2 linked regions of the Frondihabitans sp. PAMC 28766 genome follow. The protein of the gene in region 1 binds, or shares a complex with, the protein of each later gene. Links are inferred from orthologs where the notes say so. Each region holds a gene or a part of one and is shown in the gene's direction. Other genes may lie near its edges. The genes, in order: AX769_RS11110 and smc.

Region 1 (14,678 bases):
CGAGTTCGATCAGGTGCTTCGCGGTGAGCGCCCCGGACTCGAAGTTGGCGTTGCCCGGGCCGACCGCCTCGGCGCCCTCGTTCTCGATGTAGACCGGTACGCGGAAGCGTGTGCGGTCGAGCGCGAGCCGGAGGTCGTCGTTCGGGGTGAAGGCGATGACGCCGGCGAGATCGCGCTGGTTCACGAGGTCGATCGCGGCTCGTGCCGACCGCGGATCGAGAGGGTCCATCGTCACGATGTCGAGCACGAAACCCGCCTCGCGGGCGGCGGCCGCAGCAGCGCTCAGGGTGGTCACGGGGCCGTACTGGGTCATTTCGTACGCGAGCGCGCCGATGCGCATGCTGCGCCGCGTCGCGAGCTCGCGGGCCGCCGAGTTCGGCTGGTAGTCGAGGTCGACGATGGCCTTCTCGACGAGTTCGCGACTGCGATCGGAGATGTGGTGACCCTTGATGTGACGCGACACCGTCTGGTGCGACACGCCCGCGACGCGGGCGACGTCGTAGATCGTCGGGGCACGGCCCGACTCGCCGCTCCGGGCGGAATGTGTTTCTGTCACCGGCCCTCGATCCGACGGATGCCGGCCGCCGTCGACGGCCTGAGCCGAGAGTAGCGGTCGCTCGGCCGATACACGCTTGTAACGTGACACGCTCGGCGGTGAACGATGAGTGACGTAGGATGGAAGCCCGTGGTGGTCAATCAGAACTCGGACTCGGTCGGTACGAAAACGACGAAGCACATCTTCGTCACAGGGGGCGTCGTCTCCTCCCTGGGCAAGGGCCTGACGGCTGCCAGTCTCGGCAATCTGCTCACGTCTCGCGGCCTCCGCGTCGTCATGCAGAAGCTCGACCCCTACTTGAACGTCGACCCCGGCACGATGAACCCGTTCCAGCACGGCGAGGTGTTCGTCACCGACGACGGTGCCGAGACCGACCTCGACATCGGCCACTACGAGCGCTTCCTCGACATCAACCTCAACCAGGGCGCCAACGTCACGACGGGCCAGATCTACTCCACCGTCATCGCAAAAGAGCGCCGCGGCGAATACCTCGGCGACACCGTCCAGGTGATCCCGCACATCACCGACGAGATCAAGCGCCGCATGCGCCTGCAGGCGAGCGACGAACCGCAGCCCGACGTCATCATCACCGAGGTCGGTGGCACCGTCGGCGACATCGAGAGCCAGCCCTTCCTCGAGTCGGCCCGCCAGGTGCGCCACGAGCTCGGCCGCCAGAACGTCTTCTTCGTGCACGTGTCGCTGGTGCCGTTCATGGGCGCCTCCGGCGAACAGAAGACCAAGCCCACCCAGCACTCCGTCGCAGCGCTCCGCGCCATCGGCATCCAGCCCGACGCCCTCGTGCTGCGGAGCGACCGCCCCGTGACCGAGTCGAACCGCCGCAAGATCGCGCTGATGTGCGATGTCGACGAGCAGGCCGTCGTCAACGCCCGCGACGTGCCGAGCATCTACGAGATCCCCGAGATGCTCAACGAGCAGGGGCTCGACGGCTACATCATCGAACACCTCGGCCTCGGATCGAAGGCCGGCGAGGTCGACTGGAGCGGGTGGCAGTCGATCCTGACCAGTGTCCACGACCCCAAGCACGAGGTCACCATCGGCCTGGTCGGCAAGTACATCGACCTGCCCGACGCCTACCTCAGCGTCACCGAGGCTCTCAAGGCCGGCGGGTTCGCGCACCAGACCAAGGTCAACCTGCGCTGGATACCCTCCGACGACTGCGAGACGCCCGACGGCGCAGCGAAGGCCTTGAACGAGGTCGACGGCATCTGTGTGCCGGGCGGCTTCGGAATCCGCGGCATCGAGGGCAAGCTCGGCGCTCTGCGCTTCGCCCGCGAGAACGCGATCCCCGCCCTCGGCTTGTGCCTCGGCCTCCAGTGCATGGTCATCGAGTACGCCCGCAACAAGGCGGGCCTGGCGAACGCCTCGTCGTCGGAGTTCGACCCCGACACCCAGTACCCCGTCATCGCGACAATGGCCGAGCAGGTCGACATCATCGCCGACGGAGACCTCGGCGGCACCATGCGCCTGGGGCTCTACCCCGCGGCCCTCCTGCCGGGTTCGCTCGCGGCCGACCTGTACGGCGCCGACACCGCCTCCGAACGCCACCGCCACCGTTACGAGGTCAACAACCACTACCGCGAGCAGATCGCCGACGCCGGTCTCGTCTTCTCGGGCACTTCGCCCGACGGCCACCTCGTCGAATACGTCGAGCTCGACCGCTCGGAGCACCCGTACTACATCGGCACGCAGGCCCACCCCGAGCTGCGGTCGCGCCCGAACCACGCGCACCCGCTGTTCGCCGGGCTCGTGGCGGCGTCGCTCGAGCGTCAGAACTCGTCGCGACTGTTCGAGGTGGCCGACAGTGCCCAGTGATGCCGTGGCCGCTGCGACCGGTGCCGCCGACGGCCTCTTGCAGGATGACCACTTCGACGTCACGATCACGGCCACCGAGACGCCGTTCGTCGGCGCGGTCTGGAACATCCGCCGCGACGCCTTCGACTACAACGGGGCCACCATCAAGCGCGAGTACGTCGAGCACACCGGCGCGGTCGCCGTCCTCGTGCAGGACGACGAGGGGCGCGTGCTGATCATCAAGCAGTACCGCCACCCCGTGCGCTCACGCGACTGGGAGCTGCCAGCCGGCCTCCTCGACATCCCCGGCGAAGAGCCGCTGGTGGCGGCGAAGCGCGAGCTGGCCGAGGAGGCCGACCTCCAAGCATCCTCGTGGCAGCCCCTCGTGACGTTCAACACGACACCCGGCGGCAGCGACGAGCGCCTGTTCGTCTTCCACGCGACCGGAGCCTCGGCGACCGACGCGGCGTTCGATCGCGAGGCCGAAGAGGCCGACATCGAGAAGCGCTGGGTCGAGCTCTCCGACATCGTCGACGGTGTGCTCGCGGGCCGTCTGCACAACTCGATCCTCTCGATCGCGGCGCTCGCGCTCCACGCGAAGCAGGGCCGCTAGCCGCACGAGTACGCCCATCCCTCTGGGCACGCTTATCCTTCTCGGCATGAGCCCCTTCGACGACGCCCGCAGCCGCTATCTGCGGCACGTGACCGTCGAGCGGGGCCTGTCGCCGAACACGGTGGCGGCGTATCGGCGCGACCTGGCGCTCTACCAGACTTTTCTCGACGAACGGGGGGTGCAGGATCCTGCGCTCGTGTCGAGCACGGACGTCGCCGAGTTCCCTGCCGCCCTGGCCACTCGCGCCCTGCCGCTCGGAGCGTCGTCCATCGCCCGCGTGGTGTCGTCGGTGAAAGGCTTTCATCGGTTCATCGCCGCCGAGGGCATCGTCGCCGACGACGTCACCACGACGACGCGGCCGCCCAAGCTGCCGGCCCGCCTGCCGAAGGCGATCACGGTGGCGCAGATGGAGGCGCTGCTCGCGGCGACCGACGGCGACGAACCGACGCGGTTGCGCGACAAGGCGCTGCTCGAGCTGATGTACGCGACCGGCGCGCGCGTGTCGGAGGCGGTGTCGCTCAACGTCGACGACGTGATCTCGCTCGGGGGCTCGGGCGTGGACGCCGATGACGTCGAGGTCGCTGACGGCGACGTGGTGCGCCTCTTCGGCAAGGGCGGCAAGCAGCGGATCGTGCCGGTCGGGAGCTACGCGCGGCGGGCGCTCGACGCCTACCTCGTGCGGGCGCGGCCGTTGTTCTCAGTGCGGGGGAGCGCGACGCCTGCACTCTTCCTCGGCGTGCGGGGCGCGCGGGTCTCGCGGCAGAACGCCTGGCTGATCATCAAGGCAGCGGCAGAGCGGGCGCAGCTCGGGGTGGAGGTCTCGCCGCACACGCTGCGGCACTCGTTCGCAACGCATCTGCTCGAGGGCGGGGCGGACGTGCGAGTCGTGCAGGAGCTGCTGGGGCACGCCTCGGTCGCGACCACGCAGATCTACACGCTCGTCACGGCCGACGCCCTGCGCGACGTCTACGGGCAGGCGCACCCGCGGGCGCGCTGGCGCCCGGGCGAGCGCGAGGCGCGCGAGCAGGATGCCAGGCAAGCCGAGACCGGTATCGGCGCCTGACTCGGGGGTTGCCCGGTGCCTTCGGCCGAACACGGTGTCGGCGACGGGGCCCGCGGCGGCACGCCGGTAAGATCGGGGGCGTGAGTACGACGCCGAACCCGAGCTCTGACGACCGATCCGGTGTGATCGACGCCGCCGTGACCGCGTCGACCGGCACAGCGGCGTCAGCGAGTGCCCCGCGCGGAAGCGCCGTCCCCGCAGTCGGCGAGGGCATCGGCCCGACCGGGCGCCCGCGCACCGAGTTCGCTGTGCCCGCACCGTTGTCGAGCCACGGCCCGGCCCGCATCATCTCGCTCTGCAACCAGAAGGGCGGGGTCGGCAAGACGACGACCAGCATCAACCTGGGGGCCTCGCTCGCCGAATACGGTCGCCGCGTGCTGGCCGTCGACTTCGACCCGCAGGGCGCCTTGAGCGCCGGTCTCGGGGTGCAGACCCACGACGTGCCGACCATCTACGACCTGCTGATCGGCACCGTCAAAGACCCTCGCGAGGTGATCCAGTCGACCGGCGTGCCCGGCCTCGACGTGATCCCCGCGAACATCGACCTGTCGGCTGCCGAAGTGCACCTGGTCAACGAGGTGGCGCGCGAGCAGATCCTGTCGCGAGTGTTGCGGAAGGTGCAGGCCGACTACGACGTGATCCTGATCGACTGCCAGCCGTCGCTCGGCATCCTGACCGTCAACGCGCTGACCGCGGCGCACGGGGTGCTCATCCCGCTCGAATGCGAGTTCTTCGCGCTGCGCGGCGTCGCCCTGCTCGTCGAGACGATCGACAAGGTGCGCGACCGCCTCAACGAAGACATCGAGCTCGACGGCATCCTCGCCACGATGTACGACTCCGCACCCTGCACAGCCGCGAAGTGCTCGAGCGTGTCGTCGACGCCTTCGGCGACAGCGTGCTCGAGACCGTCATCTCGCGCACCGTGAAGTTCCCCGACGCGTCGGTGGCGGCCTCGCCGATCAACCAGTTCGCGCCGTCGCACCCGGCCGCCGAGGCGTACCGCCAGTTGGCGAGAGAGTTGATCGCCCGTGGCGCAGCCGCCTGAGATCGCCGTCTCCACCGATTTTTCGGGCGACGTCTCGGCCGACGTCGAGGCGTCGACGGACACCTCGTTCGCGGTCAGCCTGTCCAACTTCTCGGGCCCCTTCGACCTGCTGCTCTCGCTGATCACGAAGCGCGAGATGGACATCACCGAGATCGCTCTCAGTGCCGTCACCGACGAGTTCCTGTCGTATCTCAAGGGGCTCGATTCCGATGAAGAGCTCGACAAGGCGAGCGAGTTCCTCGTCGTCGCCGCCACTCTGCTCGACCTCAAGGTCGCCGGCCTGCTGCCGCAGGGCGAGCTCGTCGATGCCGAAGACGTCGCCCTGTTAGAAGCCCGCGACCTGCTGTTCGCGCGACTGCTGCAATACCGCGCCTTCAAGCAGGCCGCCGAGTGGTTCGCGACCCGCGGCGAGACCGAGGGGTCGCGCCACGCGCGCAGCGTGCGACTCGAGCAGAAGTTCAGGGTCTCGACTCCCGAGCTCGTCTGGACGCTCTCGGCCGACGACTTCGCAGCGCTCGCCGCAATGGCGCTGATGCCTCGCGAGGTCCCGACCGTGGGGCTCGACCACCTGCATGCGCCCCTCGTGAGCATTCGCGAGCAGGCCGCGATCGTCGTGTCGATGCTCCGTCGCGGTGCTGTGATGAGCTTTCGTGAACTGATCGACGGCATCGATGTGAAGGGCGTCGTGATCGCCCGTTTTCTCGCGATCCTCGAGCTGTATCGCAACGCGTCGCTGACCTTCGAGCAGGTCGAACCGCTGGGTGAGCTCACCATCCGCTGGACGGCCGAGCACTGGACCGAAGAGAACCTCGCCAACCTGGGGGCCGACTATGACGGATGAGACCACCCCCTCTTCGGATGCCGCCGACGTCGCGATGCCAGCCCCCGGTGTCCCGATTGCGCGCACGCTCGAAGCGATCCTGATGGTGGCCGACGAGCCGCAGAGCCTCGTCGCGCTGGCCACCGCTGTTGGTGCGCCGGTCCCCGCTGTGCGGCAGGCCATCGAGACCCTCGTCGCCGATTTCGACGGGGTCGCAGGCCCCGACGGTGCCCCGACCCAGCGCCGCGGCTTCGAGCTGCGCGAGGTGGGTGGCGGCTGGCGCTTCTACGTGCGCGAAGAATTCGACCCGATCGTGCGCGACTTCGTGCTCACCCAGAACCCGACCCGCCTCTCGCAGGCCGCTCTCGAGACGCTCGCCGTGATCGCCTACAAGCAGCCGATCACCCGCGGCGCGATCGCGCAGATCCGGGCCGTCAACGTCGACTCCGTCGTGCGCACGCTGCTCGGCCGCGGGCTCATCACCGAGTCGTTCACCGACGCCGAGACCGGCGCGATCAACTACGAGACGACGGAGCTGCTGTTGACCCACCTGGGCATCAACTCGATCGACGATCTGCCCCTCATCTCCCCTCTGCTCGCAGACGGCCAGGGAGGGTTCGACGATGGCGTCTGACAGCCAGGGCGAGCGCCTGCAGAAGGTCATGGCCGCCGCAGGCATCGCCAGCCGTCGGGTCTCCGAAGACCTCATCGCCGCGGGGCGCGTCACCGTCAACGGAGTGGTCGTCACCGAGCCCGGGCGCCGAGTCGACGCCGCCGTCGACAAGGTCGTCGTCGACGGGCAGGCCGTGCAGCTCGACGCCTCGCGGCGCTATCTCATGCTGAACAAGCCGGTCGGAGTCGTGTCGTCGCTGCGTGACGAGCGGGGCCGCCCCGACCTCACACACTTCACGAAGCACTACCCTGAGCGCCTCTTCAACGTCGGCCGGCTCGACGCCGAGACCAGCGGCCTCCTCATCCTGACGAACGACGGCGAGCTCGCGCACATCCTGGCGCACCCGTCGTTCGGCGTGCTGAAGACCTACATCGCGAAGGTGCAGGGGTCGATCACCCCAGCGACCGCGAAGAAGCTCATCGCCGGCATCGATCTGGAGGACGGCCCGATCGCCGCCGACTCGGCGCGAATCGTCGATCGCGGCACCGGCCAGGCGGGCGGCACGAGCATCGTCGAGATCACGCTGCACTCGGGTCGCAACCGCATCGTGCGGCGGATGCTCGACGCCGTCGGCCATCCGGTCGTCGACCTCGTGCGACGGCAATTCGGGCCGTTGCACCTCGGTGGCCTGCGGGTCGGCGAGGTGCGCGACCTCACCCGCGACGAGCTCGGCGAGATCTTGACGATCGCGCGCGACTCGGGTGTCGCTCCCGCGTCGGTCGATGCCGCCTCCTCTGACTCTGTCTCTGTCTCATCTGCGAGCGCCGTGGCGGCCGAGGCGCTGGCCGAGGCCGACGACGCCTCCGGGGTGCACCTCGTCGCCGACGTCGAGGACGACGCCGCGGAGTCGGAGAAGGAGTACTACGACGAAGACGACGACGAGTACGAGCCCGAGACGGATGCGCGCGACGCGAGCCGTCGTCGCGGTGCCGGTGCCGGGGTCGGGGTTGCGGGCTCGGCAGGTGCCGGCGCCGAGCGGAGAGTGCCCAAGAAGCAGTACGACAGCGACGGCAACCGCCGACGAGCGGTGAACGGTGACGTCACCGGTGGTCGTGCCCCCGCCGGGGCGGTGCGTCTCACGGCGGTGCGCCCAGCCGGCGCGCGGAAGTCCGCCGCGAGCAGGACCGCCGCCGCAGGGGTGGCGGGAGCGTGCGATGACCGAGCCTCGCCGGCTCGAGGGCACGGTGCGCGTCGTCGGCAGCGGCCTGCTGGGCGCCAGCATCGGCCTCGGCCTGACTCAGCAGGGCGTCGACGTTGTGCTCGATGACGCGTCGCCTGCCGCTCGCAACCTCGCCATCGACTACGGCGCCGGGCGTGCAGCTCGCGACGGTGACGCACCCGTGCTGATCGTCGTCTGCGTGCCGCCCGACGTCACCGCCGAGATCGTCGCTCGCGAACTCGTCGCGTACCCGGAGGCGCTTGTCACCGACGTCGCGAGCGTGAAGGTCGCCCCGCTGCGCGACCTGGTGGCGGGCGGCGCCGACGTCTCGAGGTACATCGGTTCGCATCCGATGGCCGGCCGCGAGCGCGGCGGCCCGATCTCGGCTCGCGCCGACCTCTTCGTCGGGCGACCCTGGGTCGTCGCCGGACACGACGGCATCACGTATCGGGCGGCAGCGCCACTCGAAGACCTTATCCTCGACCTTGGTGCGACTCCGATCGAGATGACCCCGGAGGAGCACGACGCCGGGGTCGCCGTCGTCTCGCACGCCCCGCAGGTGGTCTCGTCGCTGATGGCCGCGCGTCTGCGCGACGCGTCGGACGCGTCGCTCGGCCTGGCGGGCCAGGGAGTCCGCGACGTCACCAGGATCGCCGCCTCCGACCCCGCCCTGTGGGTGCAGATCCTGGGGGCGAACTCGCAGCGAGTCGAAGAGGTGCTGCGCGAGCTGCGCGACGACCTCGACGACGTGATCGACGCGCTGGCGGCCCCGTCGGATCCTGGTGCGCTGAAGACCATCGCCGAGACCATCGGCTCTGGCAACGCCGGTGTCGCCCGTCTGCCGGGAAAGCACGGGCAGTCGACCGTCTTCACCCAGGTCGTCGTGATGGTCGACGACAAGCCCGGCGAGCTCGGCCGACTCTTCACCGAGATGGGCGAGATCGACGTCAACCTCGAAGACCTGCGCCTCGAGCACTCGCCCGGCGCTCAGTTCGGCCTCGCCGAGGTGAGCGTGGTGCCCGAGCACGAAGAACGCCTGATCGACGACTTGGCCAAGCGTGGCTGGACCGTCGCCGGGCGCTGAACCACCACCGAGAGAAAGCTTTACCGCATGAGCCCCACCGACCCGAGCCTGCCCGACGCCCCGAACACCTCGGAGGGTCTCGGCGAGTGGAAGGGCGACCTGTACGACCGCTTCCGGTCGTCGTCGCTCTACGGCTCGACCGAATTTCGACCCGTCGTCGTCGCCGTCGACGGACCGGCGGGCAGCGGGAAGTCGAGTGTGAGCAGGGCCGCCGCGCGGGCGCTCGGTTTCGACTATCAGGACACCGGGGCCGCGTACCGGGCGTTCGCACTTCACGCCGTCGAGTCGGGCGTCGATCTGACCGACGCCACCGCTGTGATCGGGTCGATCGACTCGTTCGAATACGAGATCGGTACCGACCCCGACGACTACTTCGTGAGAGTCGGTGACCGTGACGTGACCGACGCGATCCGGACGCCCCGCGTCACCGCGTCGGTGGCGAACGTCTCGAAGATCCCCGAGGTGCGGGCGTTCTTGGTCGAGCTGTTCCGTCGCGTGATCCAGGCGACCGCGAAGCCCGGCATCGTCACGGAGGGGAGGGACATCACGACGGTGGTGGCGCCTGATGCGCCGGTGCGGATCCTGCTGACGGCCAGCGAAGAGGCTAGAATGGCGAGGCGTTCCGCAGAGGTCACGGGGCAGAGTGCCGAAGAGACAGCCAGGCAGCTCGCCACGCGCGACCGGCAGGACAGCAAGGTAGTCGACTTCATGACAGCCGCCGACGGCGTCACGACCCTCGACTCCACCGATCTCGACTTCGACCAGACCGTCTCGGCTGTGGTCGAGCTCGTACGGGCCGGGGCCAGCCAGCAGGGCTGAACCGGGCCCGTCCGGCACCAATACTTCAAGGAGCCCTCGATGGCAGACACTGATTTCACCTCCGACGAGGGGCCCGAGCTCGACGACTCGATGGTCGAGCGTCTGCAGACCATCGACGAGGCCGATGCCGAGCAACGAGCCTCCGCTCTCCGACAGGGGCTGTCCGACTACGAGCTCGACGAAGAAGACCTCGATGTGCTCGAGGCCGGCGACTGGGACCCGAACGCGATCACCTACGCCCCGGCGCTGCCGGTCCTGGCCATAGTCGGCCGGCCGAACGTCGGCAAGTCGCAACTCGTCAACCGCATCCTCGGCCGTCGTGAGGCCGTCGTCGAAGACAAGCCGGGCGTGACCCGCGACCGCGTCTCGTACAAGGCCGAATGGGCCGGCCGCCGCTTCACCCTCGTCGACACCGGCGGGTGGGAGCCCGACGCGCTCGGCATCGACGCGTCGGTAGCCATGCAGGCCGAGGTCGCCGTCGACCTCGCCGACGCCGTGCTCTTCGTGGTCGACGTCAACGTCGGTGCGACCTCGACCGACGAGCACGTGGTGAAGATGCTTCGCGCGACTCACAAGCCGGTCATTCTTGTCGCGAACAAGACGGACGACGACCGCAAGGCGATCGAGGCCTCGGAGCTGTGGAGCCTCGGCCTCGGCGAGCCCTTCCCGGTCTCGGCGCTGCACGGCCGCGGCGTCGCCGACCTTCTCGACAAGGCGATGAACACCCTGCCGGCTGTCTCGAACGTGGCCAAGGAGGAGATCGGCGGGCCCCGCCGCGTCGCCATTCTCGGTCGTCCGAACGTCGGCAAGTCGTCGCTGCTCAACCGGGCAGCGGGCGAAGAGCGTGTCGTCGTCAACGAGCTCGCCGGCACGACTCGTGACCCCGTCGACGAGCAGGTCGAGATCGGCGGCCGCATCTGGACGTTCGTCGACACCGCGGGGATCCGCAAGCGCGTGCACCTCCAGCAGGGTGCCGACTTCTACGCGTCTCTCCGCACCTCGGCCGCGCTCGAGAAGGCCGAGGTCGCGGTCGTCGTGCTCGACGTCACCGAGCCGATCTCGACGCAGGACCTGCGCATCATCGACCTCGTGCTCGAGTCGGGCCGCGCGCTCGTGCTCGCGTTCAACAAGTGGGATCTCCTCGACGACGACCGTCGACGTTATCTCGAGCGCGAGATCGAGCAGGATCTCGACCACGTCTCGTGGGCCCCGCGCGTCAACATCTCGGCGAAGACCGGTCGGCACCTCGAACGCCTCGTGCCGGCCCTCGAGCTCGCGCTCGAATCGTGGGACACCCGCATCCCCACGGGCAAGTTCAACGCGCTGCTTGCCGAGCTCACGCAGGAGCACCCGCACCCGGTGCGCGGTGGCAAGCAGCCCCGCATCCTCTTCGGCACCCAGGCGGCCAACCGCCCGCCGACGTTCGTGCTCTTCACCACAGGCTTTTTGGACCCGCAGTACCGCCGATTCATCACGCGGCGTCTGCGCGAGATCTTCGGCTTCGAGGGCACCCCGATCAATGTCAACATGCGAGTGCGGGAGAAGCGCAAGCGCTCGTAACGCACTTCCGGTTTCGATCGGCACCCTCTACACCTCGTCGTGGAAGCGCCGGAGCGTCGCCATCAGGCGTTCGTCGGCGACGTGCCGCTCGGCAGCCAGGGTCGCGAGATCCCTCGATGCCGCATCGGACGCCCGGAGCAGTTCACGGTACGGCCGGGCACCGTCGGAGCCTTCTGCGTGGCCGGAGAGCTGTGCCGTGGCCTCGAGGAAGAGCGTCTGGGGCCGACGTGCTCGTTCGGCAATGCTCTCGACGGCTGTGACGTAGTCGCCGAGAGCCCGGAACTCGCAGGCTGCCCAGGTGTGCAGCGAACTCCACGAAGCGGCCGCTGCGTCGGTGTCGCCACGCCACGCGTCAGCGTCGTCGCCCGTCCAGACGTCTGGCACCTGCATGGTGGTGTGGCGGACCGTCAGATAAATGGCCTCTGCGTGGTCGCGCACACCGGCGAGTGTGGCCATGCGGTCGAGCAGGCCGTCGAGGTCGCCCGCGCCCGGATCGGCAGGCGTCCAGCCGGTCACCGGTCGGCTGCCCGAGCGGCAGCTGCGCCGAGGGCTTCCAGAGCGAACTCGGCGTGCGCCCACCGCGAGGAGAAGGCCGTCGAGTCGGCGCTGAGAGCCTCTGCCACGCGGGGGTGCCCGCACCCGTCGACATGGCGGAGGCGGCCAGGCGGGCCCGAGTGGGCGAGCCCGCCCAGAGCGAAAGCGAGAGCGAGAATGGCTTCCGAATCGAATCGGTCGTTGATCGCGCGTGTATCGGCCGCGCGAAAGTCGGACATGTCGGGTCAGGCGCGGAGGGCGCCGGGGATGGTGGCCTGCTGACCATCGGATGAGAGGTGGAACGGTGCCATGGGAAACCCCTTGCTGTGCAATGAACGAACCCGTCTGCGGATCCTGCGGCCACCGTATCGGCATGAGGAATGTCACACAACCCGATCTCCCAGGCTGTGGAGAACTTTTTTCCCGACACGATGAGGCACGATGGTGTCAGCACTTTTCTGATGGAGGACGACCGATCATGGCCACCCCGTCGCCGACCGGCGGCTTTGCGCTGGCGCACCGCATCGAGGCGCGCGCCGACGGCCTGTGGCGCACCCTCCGGATCGACCGCCTGGCTGGTGGTCGGCAGCGCGCCTACATCGTGAGAGAAGACATGCGTCGACACCCGATGACGGTTCGCGCCTTCAAGACGCTCCGCTGGCTGCTGCTGCTCGAGACGCTCGTCGGCGTCACGGCGATCGTCATCGCCGTCAGCCTCACCGCACACGGCGTCACCGTCGGCTGGGCCGTCTGGTTTCGAGCGACGGTCGTGCTGATGATCACGTTGTCGATCTACGTCTTCGCGTGGCGGGCCCAACTCGGCTACTACTGGGCGTATTCGCGGATGAAGCTGTTCAGCCGCATCTTCCCGGTCGTGACCGTGGTGATCGCGCTCATCCCGGGGCTCTACCCCGAGTGGATGGTAGTCGAGCAGCTGATCTTCTCCGGCCTCATGGTCGTGATCGCCGTGCTGCTGTCGACCGCTCACCTGCGCGCGGTCTTCCCTCGGCCGCCACGTCGCTCGGTTTAGCGGGGAGAGCGGCTCATCGACACGTCTGGCGTGTCGACGACGCGCCCGTCGCCGGTGACGAAGGCGATACTCAGCCGCTCACCACTTGAGGCTTCGGTGTATCGCCCGCCGAGCACCTGCGCGGCCGGCCGATGATCTGCACCCCAGCGGCCGAGGGCCGCCAGCACGGGCATCAGATCGCGGCCGGCTTCGGTGAGGAGGTACTCTTCCCGCTCGCGCGAACCGGCTTCGCGATACGTGTGGCGCGCGAGCACCCCTGCCTCGACGAGCGTGGTCAGGCGCGCCGTCAGGATGTCGGGGGAGACCCCGAGCGATGAGCGGAATTCGGAGAAGCGAGTGACGCCGTAGAACGCATCGCGCACGATCAACAGCGCCCAGCGCTCGCCGAGGACCTCGAGACTGCGGGCGATGCCGCAGGTGGGGTCGGGCAATGTACGAGGTGGCATGCCTCCAGTGTACCTCGATTGGCTTTTCGTATCCAGCCTGCTATGGTCGCCGCATGCCTTCCTCGAACCGCCTCTCGTTCTGGACGTGTGCCGCCGTCCTGGCCCTCGCGCTGTGGACAAGCGGTGCGGCGACGCCGATCTACCCGCTCTACGAAGCCGACTGGCACCTCACGCCCATTCTCACCACGAGCATCTTCGCCATCTACCCGCTAGTCCTCGTGGTGGTGCTGCTGGTCTTCGGTGACCTGAGCGACACGATCGGGCGCCGCGCCAGCATCCTGCTCGGTGTCGTGTCGTCGATGGTCGGCGTGCTGCTGTTCGCCGTGGCTCCCGACGTCGGCTGGCTGCTCGTCGGCCGCGTGTTCATGGGCATCGGCGTCGGCCTTTCGCTCAGCCCTGCGACAGCGAAGATGATCGACGTCGCCGGCTCGGCGAACTCGGCTCGGACGGGAGCGATCAGCACGGCATCCACCGCCGTCGGCCTGGTCTTCGCGAGCCTGCTGGGCGGCGCGCTCGTCCAGTACGCACCGTTCCCGCTGCATCTCACCTACTGGGTGCTCCTCGCCGTCGAGGTCATCGTGTTCGGCCTGGTCTGGCGGCTCGACCGCGACCGTGATGCGAGTTCCGGCCGGTGGCGCCCGCGCGGCATCCACGTGCCCCGATCGCTCTGGGGTGCGGTGGCCGCGGCAGCCGTGTGCCTCAGTGCGTCGTATGCCGTGGGCGCGGTCATCCTCTCGCTCGGCGCGTCGATCGGCAAGCAACTGGTCCACACCGACAACGCCTTCCTGATCGGCGCCATCATCGCCGTGTCAATGGTCGTCATCGGGGCGGTCGCCCTCGCGTCTCGCCGCATTCCGCTCGTCGTCGCGACGCCGATCGCCCTGGTCGCGACGGCCCTCGGCTTCGCCGCGCTCATAGCGGCCTCGGCCACGCAGTCGCTGGGGCTCTTCCTCGCGTTCTGCGTGCTCGGCGGCGTCGGCTACAGCCTGCTGTTCGCCGCGGGGCTGCAGATCATCGGCAAGTTCGCGCCGGCTCACCACCGGGCCGGCACGCTGTCGGCCGGCTACCTGGTCGCGTATCTCGTGCAGGGCTCGGTCGCACTGTGGCTCGGCGAAGAGGCGACGACCGGCGGGCTCGTGCACGCGGTCGACCTGGGGGCGCCGGTGATAGTCGGGCTGGCCCTCCTGGCGCTGATCTTCGTCGTACTGCTGGCTCGGCCGCGACGGGCCGCGACGAGTCTCGTGGCGGAGGGCGCCGGATCCTGACGCCCGTCGCGTTGCACCCGGCGGCCCGACGCTTTCGTCAGGCTGCGGCGTGCTCGCCCAGGAAGCGCAACGCCGACGACCACGCCTGAGCGGCATAGGCGGCGTTGTAGGAGTGCGGGTTGCGGTCGTTGAAGAATGCGTGGCCGGTGCCCTGGAAGACCGTGGCCGAGAAGTCGACACCCGCGTCGGCCATGTTCTT
Region 2 (15,765 bases), 940 kb from region 1 along the record:
GATCGCCTGCGTCGTGACCGTGTCGGGCGGCACGGCCGTCCTGGGGTTCATCCCCACCAGCGAGACGGCCGAGCGGGTGCGCCTTCTGCTGCAGCAGGCGAACGAGACGATCGTGGCCGGCCAGGCGCCGGTGACGGTCTCGCCCGCCATCCTGGCGGTCGTCATCGCGAGTGTCGCCGCCGCCTCGATCGTCGTGGACCTCCTGGCACGTGCCGGCAGGATCCCGACGCTCACCGGCGTCGTCTTCGTGGTCGTCCTCGCCGTCCCGTCGCTCATCCCGGGGTGTCGCCCAACTGGTTCTGGGTGGTCGTCACCGTCGTCGGCTACGCCGCCGTCCTCCTGATCTCAACCGGGCGGCGCCCCTCCCGCGCGACGCTGGTCACCGGCGTCGCAGCCCTTGCGGTCGCCGGCATCGTCACGAGCCTGCTGCCGTCGTCGCTGTCGACGGTGCTCCAGGACGCGAACACGGGCGCGGGCATCTCGACCGGCGTCAACCCGGCGATCAATCTCGGCGACGACCTCCGCCGCGGCACCTCAGTCGACGTGCTGAGTTACACCTCGTCGTCGTCGGCGGGGGAGTACTTGAAGCTCGTCGACCTCGTCGACTTCTCGGGGCGGCGGTGGAGCCCGGCGCAGGTGTCGTTGAAGGCGGCCGACACGGTGACGAAACTGCCGCCCGCGCCCGGCATCTCGAAGTCGACGCGCCGATCGACCGAGTCGACCAAGGTGTCGGTGAGTCTGTTGCGGAGCCCCTATCTGCCCATCCCCGTCCCGGCCACCAAGGTCGTCGGGGTGGACCAGAAGTGGAAGTATGTCGACGCCTCCGGGGTGACGGTCCGCTCGACGTCCGAGAGCACGCCCGGCCTGCACTACACGGTGACGTCGCGCCCGGTGAACCCGACCCGCGCGCAGATCGTCAAATCGCTCGGCGACACGCCGGCCGACCTCTCGGCGTACACGAACGTGAAGGGTGTGCCCGCCGACATCGGCACGCTCGCCAAGAAGGTCACGCAGGGGGCGGCCAACCCGTTCGACGCTGCCGTCGACCTGCAGGACTACTTCCGGGACGGCGACTTCACGTACTCGACGACGACACCGGTGCGCGAGGGATACGACGGCACCGGTCTCGACGCCATCGAGGTCTTCCTGAAGCGTAAGAGCGGCTACTGCGTCCACTTCGCGTCGGCCATGGCCGTCATGGCGCGCACCCTCGGGATCCCGTCCCGGATCGCTGTCGGGTTCCTCCCCGGCACGCAGGACCCCCGCACCGGGGCTTGGACGGTCACGAGCGACGACCTGCACACGTGGCCCGAGCTCTACTTCCAGGGGCTCGGCTGGGTGCCGTTCGAGCCGACGGTGGGGCAGGGCACGACGGCCGCCTACCTCCAGCAGAACGGCGCGACGGCCAGCGCCTCGCCGAGCGCCAGCGCCTCGCCGTCGACCTCCGACACACCGGTGCCGACCGCTACGGCCGCGCCGTCGCAGCTGGCGGTGCCCACCACCTCGGCGGCAGCCACGTCCAGCGCCCAGGCCGCCGGCACCTCGTCGACGAACTCGCTTCCGCTCGGCGTCGCCGGTCTCGTAGTGCTGATCCTGCTGGCTCTCACGCCCTGGTGGCTCCGCACCTCGCGGCGGCGGCGGCGCCTGGGCTCGGGCCCGCCCGACGCGGCCCTGGACTCGTGGCGCGAGGTGGTCGACTCGGCGCGCGACCTCGGCATCTCCGCCGACCCCGGCGAGACCCCCCAGGTGCTGGCCGAACGGTTCCGAGCGCTGGTCGCCGGGTCGCAGGATGCCGAGGAGGCCGTCGACGCCCTGCTGGCCGCCGTGCAGATGGAGCGGTTCGGCGATTCGCCGGCGGCAGCGTCGGTGCACGACGCCGCTCGGGTCGTTCTCGGCGGGCTCCGGTCGCACTCGTCGCCGGCCGCCCGGGCCCGCGCCACGCTGGCGCCGCGCAGCCTCTTCGTCGAACCGAGAGCCCGCCCGGCACAGTGATGACGGCACGGGGCTTGTGGGCGTACAATTGACCCTCGTGCCTCATTTCGAAAAGACCCCCTACACGGTTCCCGTGTACGACCTGGTGCACCGCCCGGGCGAGATGCGCGAGAGCGAGCTCGACCTGGTCGTGCCCGCCAAGCTCGGTGAAGGCCTCATCGCCGTGCCGGAGGGCTCGACGCTCGAGATCGACCTGCGCATCGAGGTGCTCCACGACGGTCTCCTGACGTCGGGGCACGTGTCGGCAGAGGCCGTTGGCGAGTGCAGCCGATGCCTGAAACCGATCGACCAGAGTGTCGAGGTCGATTTCGCCGAGCTTTTCGCGTACTCTGACGACGAAGCTTTCGACTACCGGGTTCAAGACGATCACGTGGATCTTGAACCAGTGGTGAGAGATGCAGTGGTTCTCTCACTGCCCTTCCAACCGGTTTGCCGGCCTGACTGCCCAGGTCTCGACCCCGAAACGGGCGAGCGCGTGGAAGACATGGTCGACTACCACCCCCGTGAAGTGCTCGACCCGCGCTGGGCCGTGCTGGGAGAGCTTTCCGAGCTCACCGAGCGTGTCGGCGACGGTGTGACGGCCGACGGAGACCCCAAGCCCACCGATTGATCGTGCGCCTACGCCTGACGGCGGGCCGCCGAGCAACACAGATCAGTACGAAACAGAGAAGAGACAGTCATGGCAGTTCCGAAGCGCAAGCAGTCGCGCAGCAACACGCACGCCCGCCGTTCGCAGTGGAAGGCCGCGCCCGTCACGCTCGTCAAGAGCATCGAAGGCGGCAAGACCGTCTACAGCCTCCCGCACCGCGCGAAGGTCGTCGAAGACAGTGCCGGCACCGCTCTGTACCTGGAGTACAAGGGCCGCAAGGTCGCCGACGTCTGAATCGCTGCAGGCGCGACTCGCTAGGCGAGCTTCGCGGCTGACGAGGGCCCCTTCGCGGCCCGCACAGCGCAGTAACATCACCTCATGAGTCAGCCCGAGTCAGGTTCAGCACCGTCCGTCGACAGTGCCCCTGACCGGGCTGATCTTGTGTCGTTCCTCGATGTCGCCCTCAGCCCCGAGCTGCTCGAATTGGCACTGACGCACCGCTCGTTCGCGTACGAGCACGGCGGCATCGGCAACAACGAGCGCCTCGAGTTCCTCGGCGACTCCATCCTCGGCCAAGCCGTGACGGTGATGCTCTTCCGTGAGAACCCCGACCTCGACGAGGGCGATCTCGCGAAGCGGCGCGCCAGTCTCGTGTCCACCGTGGCCCTCGCCGAGATCGCCCGCATCATCGGGCTCGGCCAGTACATTCGGCTGGGCCGCGGCGAAGAGATGACCGGCGGCCGCGACAAGCATTCGATCCTCGCCGACACGGTCGAGGCCGTCATCGGTGCGACCTACCTCGACGCCGGCCCGGTCGCCGCCACCAGCCTCGTCATGCGCCTGATCGCCCCCCTGCTCGCCGACCCCGAGCGCTTCGGCGCCGCGATGGACCCGAAGACCAGCCTGCAAGAGCTCGCCTCGTCGCTCGGTCGTGGCATGCCCAACTACGTCATCACCGATTCCGGCCCCGACCACGACAAGCGCTTCCACGCCGTCGTGCGCCTCGGCAAAGACGAGATCGCGTCGGGCACCGGCAGCAGCAAGAAGACCGCCGAGATGGCGGCAGCTCTCGAGGCGTGGACGCTGCTGTCGGCTCCTGCCGACTCGCCCGACTCGATCTAGGCCGCCGCCGCTTGCCTGAACTCCCCGAAGTCGAGGTCGTCCGCTCCGGCCTTCATCCCGCCGTCACCGGCGCCGTGGTCGAGCACGTCGAGATCCTCGAGCCGCGATCCCTGCGCCGCCACGACGGCCCCGCCGACGACTTCGTCGATAGGTTGACCGGGGCGACGCTGCTCTCCGCCGTTCGCCGCGGCAAGTTCCTCTGGTTCCCGTTCGCACCGGCCACGGTGGCGCCCGAACCGCTCGCGCTCGTTGCCCACCTCGGCATGAGCGGTCAGGTGCTGCTGCGCGATCCCGCGCTGGGGTCGTCCTCCGACCGCCTGCTCCGCATCCGCCTCGACGTCGTCCACCCCGACCTCGGCCGGCGCAGCCTCGCCTTCGTCGACCAGCGGATCTTCGGTTCGATGGCTCTCGACGCGACCGTGCCGGTGCCCGACGGGGCACCTGCCGGCTACTCGGGGTCGAGTCTGCTGGGCCACACGCCCGCGGTCGGTTCCGTGCCCGAGACCTTGACCGATCAGGATCCTGAGGCCTGGGCCCTGCGCATCCCTCACCAGGTCGCCCACATCGCGCGCGACCCGCTCGACCCCGCCTTCGACGAGCGTGCGTTCTCGCGTCGCCTGCGCGCGCGCCGCTCGGGCGTGAAGCGGGCCCTCCTCGACCAGACCCTCGTCTCGGGCATCGGCAACATCTACGCGGACGAGTCGCTGTGGGCGTCCAAGATCCACTTCGACCAGCAGGGCGACACGCTGTCGACGCGGAAGGTGGCGCTGCTGCTCATCGAGATCCGCGCGGTGCTCTACAAGGCACTGGGCGAGGGCGGCACCAGCTTCGACGAGCAGTACAAGAACGTGAACGGCGAGTCGGGCTACTTCTCGCACAGCCTCAACGCCTACGGGCAGCAGGGCAAGCCGTGCCCCCGGTGCGGCACACCCATCCGTCGCGTGCAGTTCATGAACCGCGGCAGCCACTTCTGCCCGCGTTGCCAGCGCCTCAGCCCCTGAACTCCGCCGACCGGCACAAGATCTAGCCCGCGGAATAGAGCACACGCCGCTGACAGGAGTGTTGCTGGGGCGGCGGGTTATCCACACTCTCGTTACTTCTCCACAGATCTGCTCTGCGGCCCCCGGGCCCAGGCCTGATTCGTCACGATGCTGAGATGAACTCCTCGCACCAGCCGATCCGCTCGTCCGACATCGTCGTCACCTACCGGGACGACCGAGATCTCCGTCGACGTGCGGAGCACGGTTCTCTGACAAGAGTGGCGCCTGGCGTCTACTTGGAATCGGGGGCGTGGCATGCTCTCTCGCCACGTGACCGGTTCATCGTGCGGATACGCGCGACGGTCGACAGACTCCCTGGGCGCGTGGTCGTCTCACACTGGTCTGCCGCCGCCGCGTGGGGTTTTCCGACGCACGATGGCTGGCCGGCACTCGTCGATGTCATCGATCCATCCCGAACCACGACAAACCGCACCACTCGTGTGCGACGCCGGCCGGGCGACTTGGTCGACGCCGATGCCCGCGACTGGGATGGCTTGTCAGTGACATCACCGGCGCGAACGGCGGCGGACATCGCGCTGACCAACCCGTTCGAGGCCGCGGTGCTCGTCTTCGATCACGGGCTGCACGAGGGCTCTTCACCCGGGAGGACATCGAACTGCAGTTGGCCCGTCGTCCGTCGGCTCGCCGTCTGGGCACGGCTCAATCCGGCTTGGCCTTCGCGTCGGAGAAGGCCGAGTATCCCGGTGAGTCCTTCAGCCGCATCGGCATGGCGGCTCGAGGCTTTCCCGCGCCCGTGTTGCAGCAGTTGTTCCGGGACAGTCAGGGCAAGATGTTCGCGGACTTCTGGTGGCCGGACTTCGGCATCGCGGGCGAATTCGACGGCGACTGGAAGTACAGCGACGAGCGTTTCCTCCGCGGCCGAACGGCCGCCCAGGCCGTCGCCGACGAGAAACGGCGGCAGAACCGGCTGGAAGCACAGCCAGAGGTACGCCGGGTCGTGCGGTGGGACTACGCCGTCGCCCGGAACCCCGACGAGTTGGCACGGCGTCTCCTCGCCGGCGGGCTGCCGCGCTCGCGCTCCGGAGACCGGCGTGCGCTCTAGTCCGCGGGCTAGAGCGTGTGCCGGTTGCCGGAGTTTTGGCGCCGCGCCGCTAAACTCCCCTCACACCGCGACGGCAGGATCGAGAGGGGGCGGCCATGTATCTCAAGAGCCTCACCCTCAAGGGTTTCAAGTCGTTCGCCCAGCCGACCACGTTCGCCTTCGAGCCCGGGGTCACGTGCGTCGTCGGGCCGAACGGCTCGGGCAAGAGCAACGTCGTCGACGCGCTGGCCTGGGTGATGGGCGAGCAGGGCGTGAAGACTCTCCGCGGCGGCAAGATGGAGGACGTCATCTTCGCCGGCACCTCGACCCGGGGCCCGCTCGGCCGCGCTCAGGTGATCCTGACCATCGACAACGCCGACGGCGCGCTGCCGATCGACTACACCGAGGTGACGATCAGCCGCACGCTCTTCCGCAACGGCGGCAGCGAGTACGCGATCAATGGCGACAACTGCCGGCTGCTCGACGTGCAGGAGCTTCTGAGCGACTCCGGCCTCGGCCGCGAGATGCACGTGATCGTGGGGCAGGGGCAGCTCGACGCCGTCCTGCGCGCCACGCCGGAAGAGCGCCGCGGGTTCATCGAGGAGGCCGCGGGCATCCTGAAGCACCGGCGCCGCAAAGAGAAGACGCTGCGGAAGCTCGAGGCCATGCAGACCAACCTCACGCGTCTGAGTGACCTCGCGGGCGAGATCCGGCGCCAGCTGAAGCCGCTGGGCCGCCAAGCCGAGATCGCCCGCGAGGCGCAGGGAATCGCCGCCGTGGCGCGCGACGCCAAGGCGCGACTGCTCGCCGACGACGTGGTGCAGCTGCGAGCCGTGCTGACGGCGCAGTCGAAAGACGAGAACGAGCGCAAGAGCGAGCGCATCGTGCTGCAAGAGCAGCTCGACCAGAACAAGCTGCGCGAGCAGCGGCTCGAGCAGGCCATGGTCGGCGATGCGGTCGACGACGCCCGCCGAGTCACGTTCGGCCTCGAATCCGTTCAGGAGCGACTCCGCAGCCTCTTCAGCCTCGCGAATCAGAAGCTCACCCTGCTCGCGCAGCAGGCCGACGCTCCCGGCGTCGCCACCAGCGTCTCGGCCGGGATGGTCGCCGACGCGCAGGACGAGGCCGAGCGCCTGCAGGCGGGCGTGGCCGAAGCCGAGCTGGCCGTCGCCCAGGCCGCAGCCGAAGTTGCCACCGCCCGTGCCTCGCTCGACTCCCTCGACGAGGAGATCGCCGCGCAGAGCGCCCTCGTCTCGAAGCACGACCTCGAGGTCGCCCGGCTCGCCGGGGCCGTGGAGGTCGCGCGCTCCAAGCTCGCAGCGGTCAGAGGCGAGCAGCTGCGGCAGACCAATGCGCTCGAGGCGGCCCAGGCGCGTCTGGAGACCAGCCGCGCCGAGTTCGCCGCCCTCGAGAAAGACGAGGGCGAGGCACCAGGATCCGACGTCGATCACGACGCGATCACCGCCGCGGCCGACGCGCGTGCGACGACGGCCCAGGGCGAGGCCGACCGTCTCCGCGACGCCCTCCACACCGCCGAGCGCGAGCGCGACTCGCTGGCGGCCCGAACGAGCGCCCTGTCGCTCGCCCTCGACCAGAAGGACGCCTCGAGCGCCCTGGTGAAGTCAGGCCGGCCCGGTGTGCAAGGGCTCGTCGCGGAGCACGTGCAGGTCGATGCAGGCTACGAAATCGCGATCGCCGCGGCCCTCGGCTCGGTGGCTGACGCGGTGCTGGCCGACGACCTCGACGCCGCGGTGGGGGCTGTGCAACACGTCACGGCCGAGGAGCTCGGCCGGGTGGAGGTCGTCGTGGGGAGCCCCGCGCGCCCCGTGACCCGGGCCGACGTGGCGCTGCCGGCCGGCGTCGTCGCCGCTGTCTCCGTCGTGAAGGCGCCCGATGGCATCCTGGGGGTGCTCTCGGCCACGGTCATCGCCGACGATCTGGGGGCCGCGCGGGCGGCTTCGGCCGCTCTCGCGCGCGGCGCCGTGCCCGTCACTGTCATCACTCGGGCGGGGGAGGTGCTCACCGACTTCGTCGTGCGCGGCGGCTCTGCCGGCGGTCGGTCGCGACTCGAGCTCGTCGCCGAGCGCGACACCGCCGCCGAGGCGCTGACGACGGTGAGCGTCGAGATCGAGCGTCTTGCGGGGCTACTGGGCACGGCGCGTGAAGAGCTCGCCGCGGCCCGCACCGCGGCCAAGGAGGCGCAGGCTGCCGCCCGCGAGCACGAGAGCCGTCTCGCCGCGCACGGGCAGCGCGCCGGCCGTCTGCGGGCGCAGCTCGAGGCGGCCGAGGCCGAGGCCGAGCGACTCGCCGGCGCCCTGTCGGCATCCGTCGAGTCGGTACACCAGGCCGAGCGTGCGGTCGCCGCTGCCGTCGCTGCCGCCGACGAATACAGCTCACAGCCGCGCCCGATCTTGGACGTCTCCGAGCGTGACGGAATGCTCGCCGAGGTCGAGAACGCCCGCGGCGTCGAAATCGAGCGGCGCATCCAGCTCGAGACGATCCGCGAGCGGGTTCGCGCCGAGTCGTCGCGCGCCAAAGACCTGCAGCGTCAGCTCGACGAGCAGCGCGCTGCCGCCGAAGAGCAGGCCCGACAGACGGTCATCCGCCAGCGGCAGATGGCCGCGACGACCTCCGTGCTCGACGCCCTGCCCGCTGTGCTCGACGCGGTCGACGGCTCGGTGGCCGAAGCACGGGCCGTGCTCGCCGAGCGTGAGGGCGAGCGATCGACACAGAACGCCGAGCTCGCCTCACTGCGTGCGGAAGAGCGAGTGTTACGCGAGCGCCTCCACTCGGTCACCGAGAACGTGCACGGCCTCGAGATGGAGATCTACGAGAAGAAGCTGCACCTCTCCAGCCTTCTCGAGAGGGCAGGGTCCGAGCTCGGTCTCGTCGAGAGCGTCCTGGTCGACGAATACGGCCCCGACGTCGAGATCCCCGCCGCCGGAGAGGGCGACGAACCCACGCTCTATGACCGCAACGAGCAGAAGGCCCGCCTGCAGAGGGCCGAGCGGACCCTCGCCCAGCTCGGCCGCGTCAACCCGCTCGCCCTCGAAGAGTTCGCCGCCCTCGAGCAGCGCCACAAGTTCTTGACCGACCAGCTCACCGACCTCACCTCGACCCGCAAAGACCTGCTGACGATCATCGACGAGATCGACGAGAAGATGCAGACGATCTTCCAGGCCGCCTTCGACGACACGCGCGATGCGTTCAACCGGGTGTTCCCGATCCTCTTCCCCGGCGGCTCGGGCAGCATCCAGCTGACCGACCCCGAGAACCTCCTCGAGACGGGCATCGAGGTGACGGTGAAGCCCGCCGGCAAGAAGATCGAGCGGCTCTCGCTGCTCTCGGGCGGCGAGCGATCGCTGGCCGCCGTGGCCCTCCTGATCGCGATCTTCAAGGCGCGGCCCTCGCCGTTCTACATCATGGACGAGGTCGAGGCGGCGCTCGACGACGCCAACCTCGGCCGCCTGCTGACGATCTTCCAGGATCTCCGCGAGTCCAGCCAGCTCATCGTCATCACGCACCAGAAGCGCACGATGGAGATCGCCGACGCGCTCTACGGCGTGTCGATGCGACAGGACGGCGTGTCCGCCGTCGTGGGGCAGCGCGTCGTGACCGAGCCCGCATCCGCGTGATCCTGCCCTCGGCGTGGTTCGCCCCGAACGGGGCGGGGCGTTCACAGCACGCGGCAGGTAGCCTTCGAGGGTGAGGGGATACTGGCCACCGCCCATCTGGGTGCCTGCAGAGCGACCGAACCACAAGTGGATCGGGCGTTTCGGCGGGCTCTGGATCGGAGCCGCAGGCGCCGTGCTGTTCGTCTACCTGATCGTCGTGGGCGCGATGCTGCTGCACAACGGCGCCGATGTGACGGTCGGCCTGCTGGTCGGCTCCGTGACCGTCGCCGTGGCGTTCGTCTACACGATGGCCTACAGGATCGGGCCGCGAGACACGATGACGATGTCTCGCCTCCTGCTCGCCTTCGGTCTCGGCGGCCTCATCGCTGTCACTCTCGGCTCGACGTTCGACTCGCTGCTGACGAAGGCCGCGCCGGGCGTCGGCACGGCCCCGAGCATCACAGTGCTCGCCCTCGCCGGCATCTCGGAAGAGCTGGCGAAGATCCTCGCCGTCGTGCTCGTGTCACGGAAGCTCGCCGACAAGAGCATGCGCAACGGCCTCTTCCTCGGCGGGGCCGTCGGGCTCGGCTTCGCAGCGCTCGAAGATCTCTCGTACGCCTACAACTTCTACGCGAACCCGCCGGCCGAGCTGCACCTGTCGCACCTCGGCGCCGTGTTGGTTCTCGTGCCGACCCGCGCGATCCTGACGCCCGTGCTGCACCCGCTGTACACGGCGCTGTTCGGCGCCGCGCTCTTCTCGTCGTCGCGAAACGGTCGCTTCCGCATCACCTGGCGGGTCGTCTACGCGTACCTCGGCGTCGCCCTCGCACACGGGCTCTGGGACGGTGGTGCGGGCCTCCTGCAGGTTCCCGCCTTCGCGTCCTTCCAGATCCTCCTGGCGCCCTTGGTGGTCTTCCTCGTGTATCCCGGCGTCATCGTCGGCGCAGGGCTCATCTGGATCAAGGTCGCTCGTCGGGCGCGGTGGCAGTTCCAGTTGCCCGTCGCCTGGTGGCTGGCCCCTCCGCCGTTCGGGCCGCCCTCGCCGCCACCCCTCGCGTGGCAGGCGCCGCAGCAGCCCGCCCTCGATGCCGCTCGGGCTGCGTGGGAGACCGCGCCGCGATCCGCCGCGCTGCCGGCCCGGCAGCTGCCCGCACCCTCACCCGTCGCGGCGCCGTCCGCTCCGGCACCGTGGGCCCAGGCGCGCTCGCCGTGGCAGGCATCCCTCGACGCGCCGCCGCCCGCCGGTGCTCCGGTCGACGGCCCGCCGCCGTCGGAGACCTCGACTGACACGACGCCGCCGGCAGAGGCTCCGGTCGACAGCACGCCGCCGCAGAGCCCCGTCGACGCCACACCTCGCCCCGGCCGCCACGTCTGATCGCCACGACCCTCGAGCCCGGACACGACTGTCGGCCCAGGTCCGTCGCGGTGTGCGCACTCGAGGGTCTGAGCCGCTGACCGCGGCGAAGGCGCGTCAGCCCTGGTCGCCCACCACGGTCGCGACCTCGTCGAGCTCGTCCGCGATGCTGTCGACGGGCTCGCCGTTGACGGTCAGCACGCGCCATTCGCCGTCCACCCACTCGACGGTGTTGGCGGCCGCGTTGTGGATGTGGCCGACCTCGCGGCCGAGGATGGCGGCGAGGGTGAAGCGGATGATGGTGCCGTGGCAGACGACCACGATGTTCGCGTCGTCGTCGTCGAGGGGGAGGCGGGTGTCGCGGATGTCTTCGAGGGCGCCGAGGCCGCGCGCCGCGACCGACTCGCGGGTCTCGATGTCGGGGAAAGAGGCATCGGGCTCGTCGGGGATGGCCTCGTCCGCGACGGTACCCTCGCGCGACGCGTAGTCGCGCTCGATCAGCTCGGGGTAGGCGTCACCGAGCTCGATGCCGATCTGCGAGGCGATGATCTGGGCGGTCTCGCGAGCCCGCATGAGCGGCGACGAGACGATGGCCGCCCAATCGTAGGGGCGCAGCAACTCGGCTGCGGCGTGCGCCTGCTCGCGGCCGGTCGCGTTGAGCGGGATGTCCGACGAGCCCTGCAGCTGGTCGTGGAGGTTCCAGTCGGTCTGTCCGTGACGGATCAGTTCGAGGCGCATGTTCTTCGGTGTCTTCTTCGCTGTTCGATGACCCGCGCCAGTGGCGCGGGGGAGCGGGGGCTTCACAGCCCTCGATCCGACGATGGATGTGAAAGCCGTGCGCCCCCGGCGCCGGTCGAACCGGTGTCAGGAGGCGAGCTCGGCGCGTCGTGCATCCGCAGTCGACTTGCGAAGGCTGAGAACGGTGGCGACGAGGATCGTCAGCACGATGAATCCGAGAGAGACGCTGATGGGGATCTCGGGGATCCAGTCGACGGGACGACCGCCATTGATAAAGGATACTTCGTTCACGTGCAACGCGTGGAAGACGAGTTTTACTCCGATGAAGGCCAGGATCACCGCGAGGCCCTGAGCGAGGTAGACCAGCCGCTCGAGCAGGCCCGAGATCAGGAAGTACAGCTGGCGGAGCCCCAGCAGCGAGAACGCGTTCGCGGCGAACACGATGAACGCGTCCTGCGTGAGGCCGAAGATCGCCGGGATCGAGTCGAGCGCGAAGAGTACGTCGGTGAAGCCGATGGCGAGCATCACGAGCAGAAGCGGCGTGAACATGCGCTTGCCGTTCACCTTGGTGGTGACCTTCTGCCCGTCGTAGTCGTCCGACGTGGGCACGACGCGACGCAGGATCCGGATCAGCCGACTGTCGCCCTCTTCCTTCTCGTCGCCGTGGCCGCCTCGCACCTGGCTGTACGCCAGCCAGAACAGCAGCGCGCCGAACACATAGAACACCCACGCGAAGTTCTCGATGATCGTGACGCCGACGGCGATGAACACGCCGCGTGAGACCAGGGCGATCGCGATGCCGACGAGCAGCACCTTCTGCTGGTAGATCCGCGGCACGGCGAAGCTCGTCATGATGATGAGGAAGACGAAGAGGTTGTCGACGCTGAGGGCCTTCTCGGTGATCCAGCCGGCGAAGTACTCGCCGCCGAGAGTCCAGCCGCTCGTCACGCCGATGCCGACGCCGAACAGGATCGCGATCGCGATGTAGACGATCGACCAGGTCGCCGACTCCTTGATGGTCGGCTCGTGCGGCGTGCGCACGTGGCTGTAGAAGTCGAAGATCAGCAGGCCGAGCACGAAGAGGATCGTGAGGGCCCAGACGTAGAACGGGGTTTCCATGCGGCTCCTTCAGTACGGCGCGCGGTGAGGCACACTCGGGTACTGAAGGTCTCTTCCGCCCCGCACGACCGGATTGACAACCGGAGTCGAGGCCGATGCACCGGGACCAGAACGATCTGATCCGTACTGACGACGCACCGCAGACGGGAATACTCCCCTTCAACGTCCCCAGCCTACCGGGGCGTCAGAGCGAACGCACTGCCCCGGCTAAAGTTGCACCCATGGCAAATCCCTGGTCGCTCTCAGGCGCACTCCGCGGCGTGTTCGGTCGCAAGGCGATCGACGACACCACGTGGGACGACCTCGAGGCCTCCCTCATCGGCGCCGACTTCGGCCCCGACATCACCGAGCAGATCACCGAAGACCTTCGCGAGAAGGTCGCCCGCTACAACACCACCGACCCCGCCGACCTCAAGCGCATGCTGCGCGAGACGCTGGAAGAGCGGCTGTCGAAGCTCGACCCGACCCTCAAGCTCTCGAACCGCCCGGCCGTCGTGCTCGTCGTCGGCGTGAACGGCGTCGGCAAGACCACGACGATCGGCAAGTTCGCGAAGTTCCTCCGCAATTTCGACCGCTCGGTCGTCGTCGGCGCGGCCGACACCTTCCGTGCGGCTGCGGTCGAGCAGCTGGCCACCTGGGCCGAGCGGGCGGGCGCGCAGATCGTCAAGCCGCAGGCCCAGGGCCAGGATCCTGCGTCCGTCGCCTTCCAGACCGTCGAGAAGGCGATGAACGAGGGCATCGAGATCGTCATCATCGACACCGCCGGTCGTCTCCAGACCAAGGCGGGGCTGATGGACGAGCTCGGCAAGATCAAGCGCGTCGTCGAGAAGCAGACCGAGATCGCCGAGGTTCTGCTGGTGCTCGACGCCACGACGGGTCAGAACGGCCTCGCTCAGGCCGAGGCCTTCATCGAGCACGCCGGCGTCACCGGGCTGGTGCTCACGAAGCTCGATGGCAGCGCGCGCGGCGGTTTCGTGCTGGCGGTGCAAGAGCAGACCGGCATTCCGATCAAGCTCGTGGGCCAGGGCGAGAAGATCGGCGACCTCACTGGCTTCACCCCGCACGTCTTCGTGCAGAACCTCGTCGGGTAGCTCTCCCATCGTCGGATAAACTGGCGAGACCATGGCAACCTTCGGATCTCTCTCTGACCGCCTCGCGCAGACCCTCACGAACCTGCGCGGCAAGGGCAAACTCTCCCCGGCCGACGTCGACGGAACCGTTCGCGAGATCCGCCGCGCCCTGCTCGACGCCGACGTGTCGCTCGACGTGGTCAAGGCCTTCACTGGCGCGATCCGCGAGCGTGCCCTCGGCGACGAGGTCAACAAGGCGCTGAACCCGGCCCAGCAGGTCGTCCAGATCGTCAACGAAGAGCTGGTGCAGATCCTCGGCGGCCAGCAGCGCCGCCTCGAGTTCGCGAAGCGCCCGCCGACGGTCATCATGCTGGCCGGCCTCCAGGGCGCCGGCAAGACGACCCTCGCGGGCAAGCTCGCGAAGTGGCTGAAGAAGGAGGGGCACACGCCCGTCCTGGTCGCGTCCGACCTCCAGCGCCCGAACGCGGTCACCCAGCTGCAGGTCGTCGGCGAGCAGGCCGGTGTGCCGGTCTTCGCACCCGAGCCCGGCAACGGCGTGGGCGACCCGGTCAAGGTCGCGAAGAACGGCGTGAAGTTCGCCCAAGACAAGCTGTACGACACCGTCATCGTCGACACCGCCGGCCGTCTCGGCGTCGATGCCGACCTGATGAAGCAGGCCTCCAACATCCGCAAGGCCGTCGACCCCGACGAGGTGCTCTTCGTCATCGACGCGATGATCGGCCAAGACGCGGTTGCGACCGCCAAGGCCTTCCAGGAGGGCGTCGACTTCACCGGCGTCGTCCTGACGAAGCTCGACGGCGATGCCCGCGGTGGTGCGGCGCTCAGCGTCGCGAGCGTCACCGGCCGCCCGATCATGTTCGCGTCGACCGGTGAGGGCCTCGACGACTTCGAGCCCTTCCACCCCGACCGCATGGCGAGCCGGATCCTCGACCTCGGCGACATCCTCACCCTCATCGAGCAGGCGCAGGGCGCGTTCGACGAGAAAGAGGCGATGGAGATCGCCGAGAAGTTCGCGACCGACAGCTTCACGCTCGACGACTTCTTGAAGCAGATGCAGCAGCTGCGCAAGATGGGCTCGATCAAGGGCATGCTCGGCATGCTTCCCGGAGCGAAAGGCATGCGCGAGCAGCTCGACAACTTCGACGAGGGCGAGATCGTCCGCACCGAGGCCATCATCCAGTCGATGACGAAGGCCGAGCGCGCCAACTCCAAGCTCCTCAACGGGTCGCGCCGCGTCCGTATCGCGCGGGGCTCGGGCATGACCGTCACCGACGTCAACCAGCTCGTCAACCGTTTCGAGCAGGCGGCCAAGATGATGAAGACCGTGGCCAAGGGCGGCGTGCCGCAGGTTCCCGGCATGGGGCCGATCCCCGGCGGCAGCTTCGGCAATCGCAAGCAGGTCGCCAAGAAGAAGGGCTCGAAGGCCGGCAACCCGGCAAAGCGCGCCGCTGAGAACGCCCGGATCGCCAGTGGCGAGAAGGCTCCCGCCGCCAACGTCGGCGGCGGCTCCGGCTTCGGTCTCGGCGGCGGCAAGGGCGGCAAAGCGGCTCCGACCGAAGAAGAGCTCGCCAGCCTCCAGAAGTTTCTCGGCCGCTAGGCATCGCCGTGACCACTGGGCCCGGCGTCGGGCCGCTCGACGACAGCTTCGTGTGGCCGGGGAGCGTCGACTCGCGGGCCGTCGGCTACATCGAGGGCGACCTCGGCGGGGCCAACCGGCGTGACGTCGAGGCGTGGCGGGCGCTCCGCATCCTGCCCCGCGTGCTGCGCGACGTGACTCGCGTCTCGACCGAGTGGCAGCACGACGGGCTGACGTTCGCGAGCCCGATCCTGGTCGCACCGTGGGCGAGCCAGACGTTCGTGCACCCGGAGGGTGAGAAGGCGACCAGCCACGGCGCAGCGTCCGCCGGTGTGCCCTTCGTGCTGTCGTCGAACAGCGCGACGCGCGTGGTCGACCTCCCCGCCGACGGGGCGCCGTTCTGGTCGCAGCTGTACGTGCCGCCGCGGCGGGAAGACATCCTCCCGTACCTCAAGGCGTCGCAGGATGCCGGGGCGCTGGGTTTCGTG

What was found.
Region 2: the proteins of AX769_RS11110 (region 1) and smc are in contact, whole or in part, in a crystal structure (PDB 3ZGX), measured with the Bacillus subtilis proteins. The link is inferred for Frondihabitans sp. PAMC 28766 from one-to-one orthologs.

What each region holds. Positions count from the first base shown.
Region 1 is NZ_CP014513.1:2,299,948-2,314,625, forward strand. The notes cover bases 4,059-7,001. They hold AX769_RS11110 (ScpA family protein), read left to right. Parts: upstream 4,059-5,072; coding sequence 5,073-5,930; downstream 5,931-7,001. Other genes in these bases: AX769_RS11115 (SMC-Scp complex subunit ScpB), read left to right, coding at 5,920-6,543. Also shown: AX769_RS23945 (substrate-binding domain-containing protein), read right to left, coding at 1-556; AX769_RS11090 (CTP synthase), read left to right, coding at 662-2,389; AX769_RS11095 (NUDIX hydrolase), read left to right, coding at 2,379-2,981; site-specific tyrosine recombinase XerD, read left to right, coding at 3,028-4,044; AX769_RS11125 (prephenate dehydrogenase), read left to right, coding at 7,737-8,825; cmk ((d)CMP kinase), read left to right, coding at 8,853-9,644; ribosome biogenesis GTPase Der, read left to right, coding at 9,684-11,204; AX769_RS11140 (hypothetical protein), read right to left, coding at 11,232-11,720; AX769_RS11145 (hypothetical protein), read right to left, coding at 11,717-11,977; AX769_RS11150 (hypothetical protein), read left to right, coding at 12,217-12,768; AX769_RS11155 (helix-turn-helix domain-containing protein), read right to left, coding at 12,765-13,199; AX769_RS11160 (MFS transporter), read left to right, coding at 13,268-14,479; AX769_RS11165 (dienelactone hydrolase family protein), read right to left, coding at 14,517-14,678. UniProt on the Bacillus subtilis protein: Participates in chromosomal partition during cell division. May act via the formation of a condensin-like complex containing Smc and ScpB that pull DNA away from mid-cell into both cell halves.
Region 2 is NZ_CP014513.1:3,239,722-3,255,486, reverse strand. What follows is about bases 5,591-9,620. They hold smc (chromosome segregation protein SMC), read left to right. Parts: upstream 5,591-5,901; coding sequence 5,902-9,420; downstream 9,421-9,620. Other genes in these bases: AX769_RS15475 (PrsW family intramembrane metalloprotease), read left to right, coding at 9,491-9,620; AX769_RS15485 (hypothetical protein), read left to right, coding at 5,591-5,806. In the rest of the region: AX769_RS25745 (transglutaminaseTgpA domain-containing protein), read left to right, coding at 1-343; AX769_RS25740 (DUF3488 and transglutaminase-like domain-containing protein), read left to right, coding at 283-1,992; AX769_RS15505 (DUF177 domain-containing protein), read left to right, coding at 2,066-2,602; rpmF (50S ribosomal protein L32), read left to right, coding at 2,672-2,875; rnc (ribonuclease III), read left to right, coding at 2,960-3,703; mutM (bifunctional DNA-formamidopyrimidine glycosylase/DNA-(apurinic or apyrimidinic site) lyase), read left to right, coding at 3,715-4,704; more of AX769_RS15485, read left to right, coding at 5,414-5,590; more of AX769_RS15475, read left to right, coding at 9,621-10,774; AX769_RS15470 (histidine phosphatase family protein), read right to left, coding at 10,871-11,491; AX769_RS15465 (TerC family protein), read right to left, coding at 11,618-12,610; signal recognition particle-docking protein FtsY, read left to right, coding at 12,832-13,701; ffh (signal recognition particle protein), read left to right, coding at 13,733-15,298; AX769_RS15450 (alpha-hydroxy acid oxidase), read left to right, coding at 15,307-15,765. UniProt on the Bacillus subtilis protein: Required for chromosome condensation and partitioning.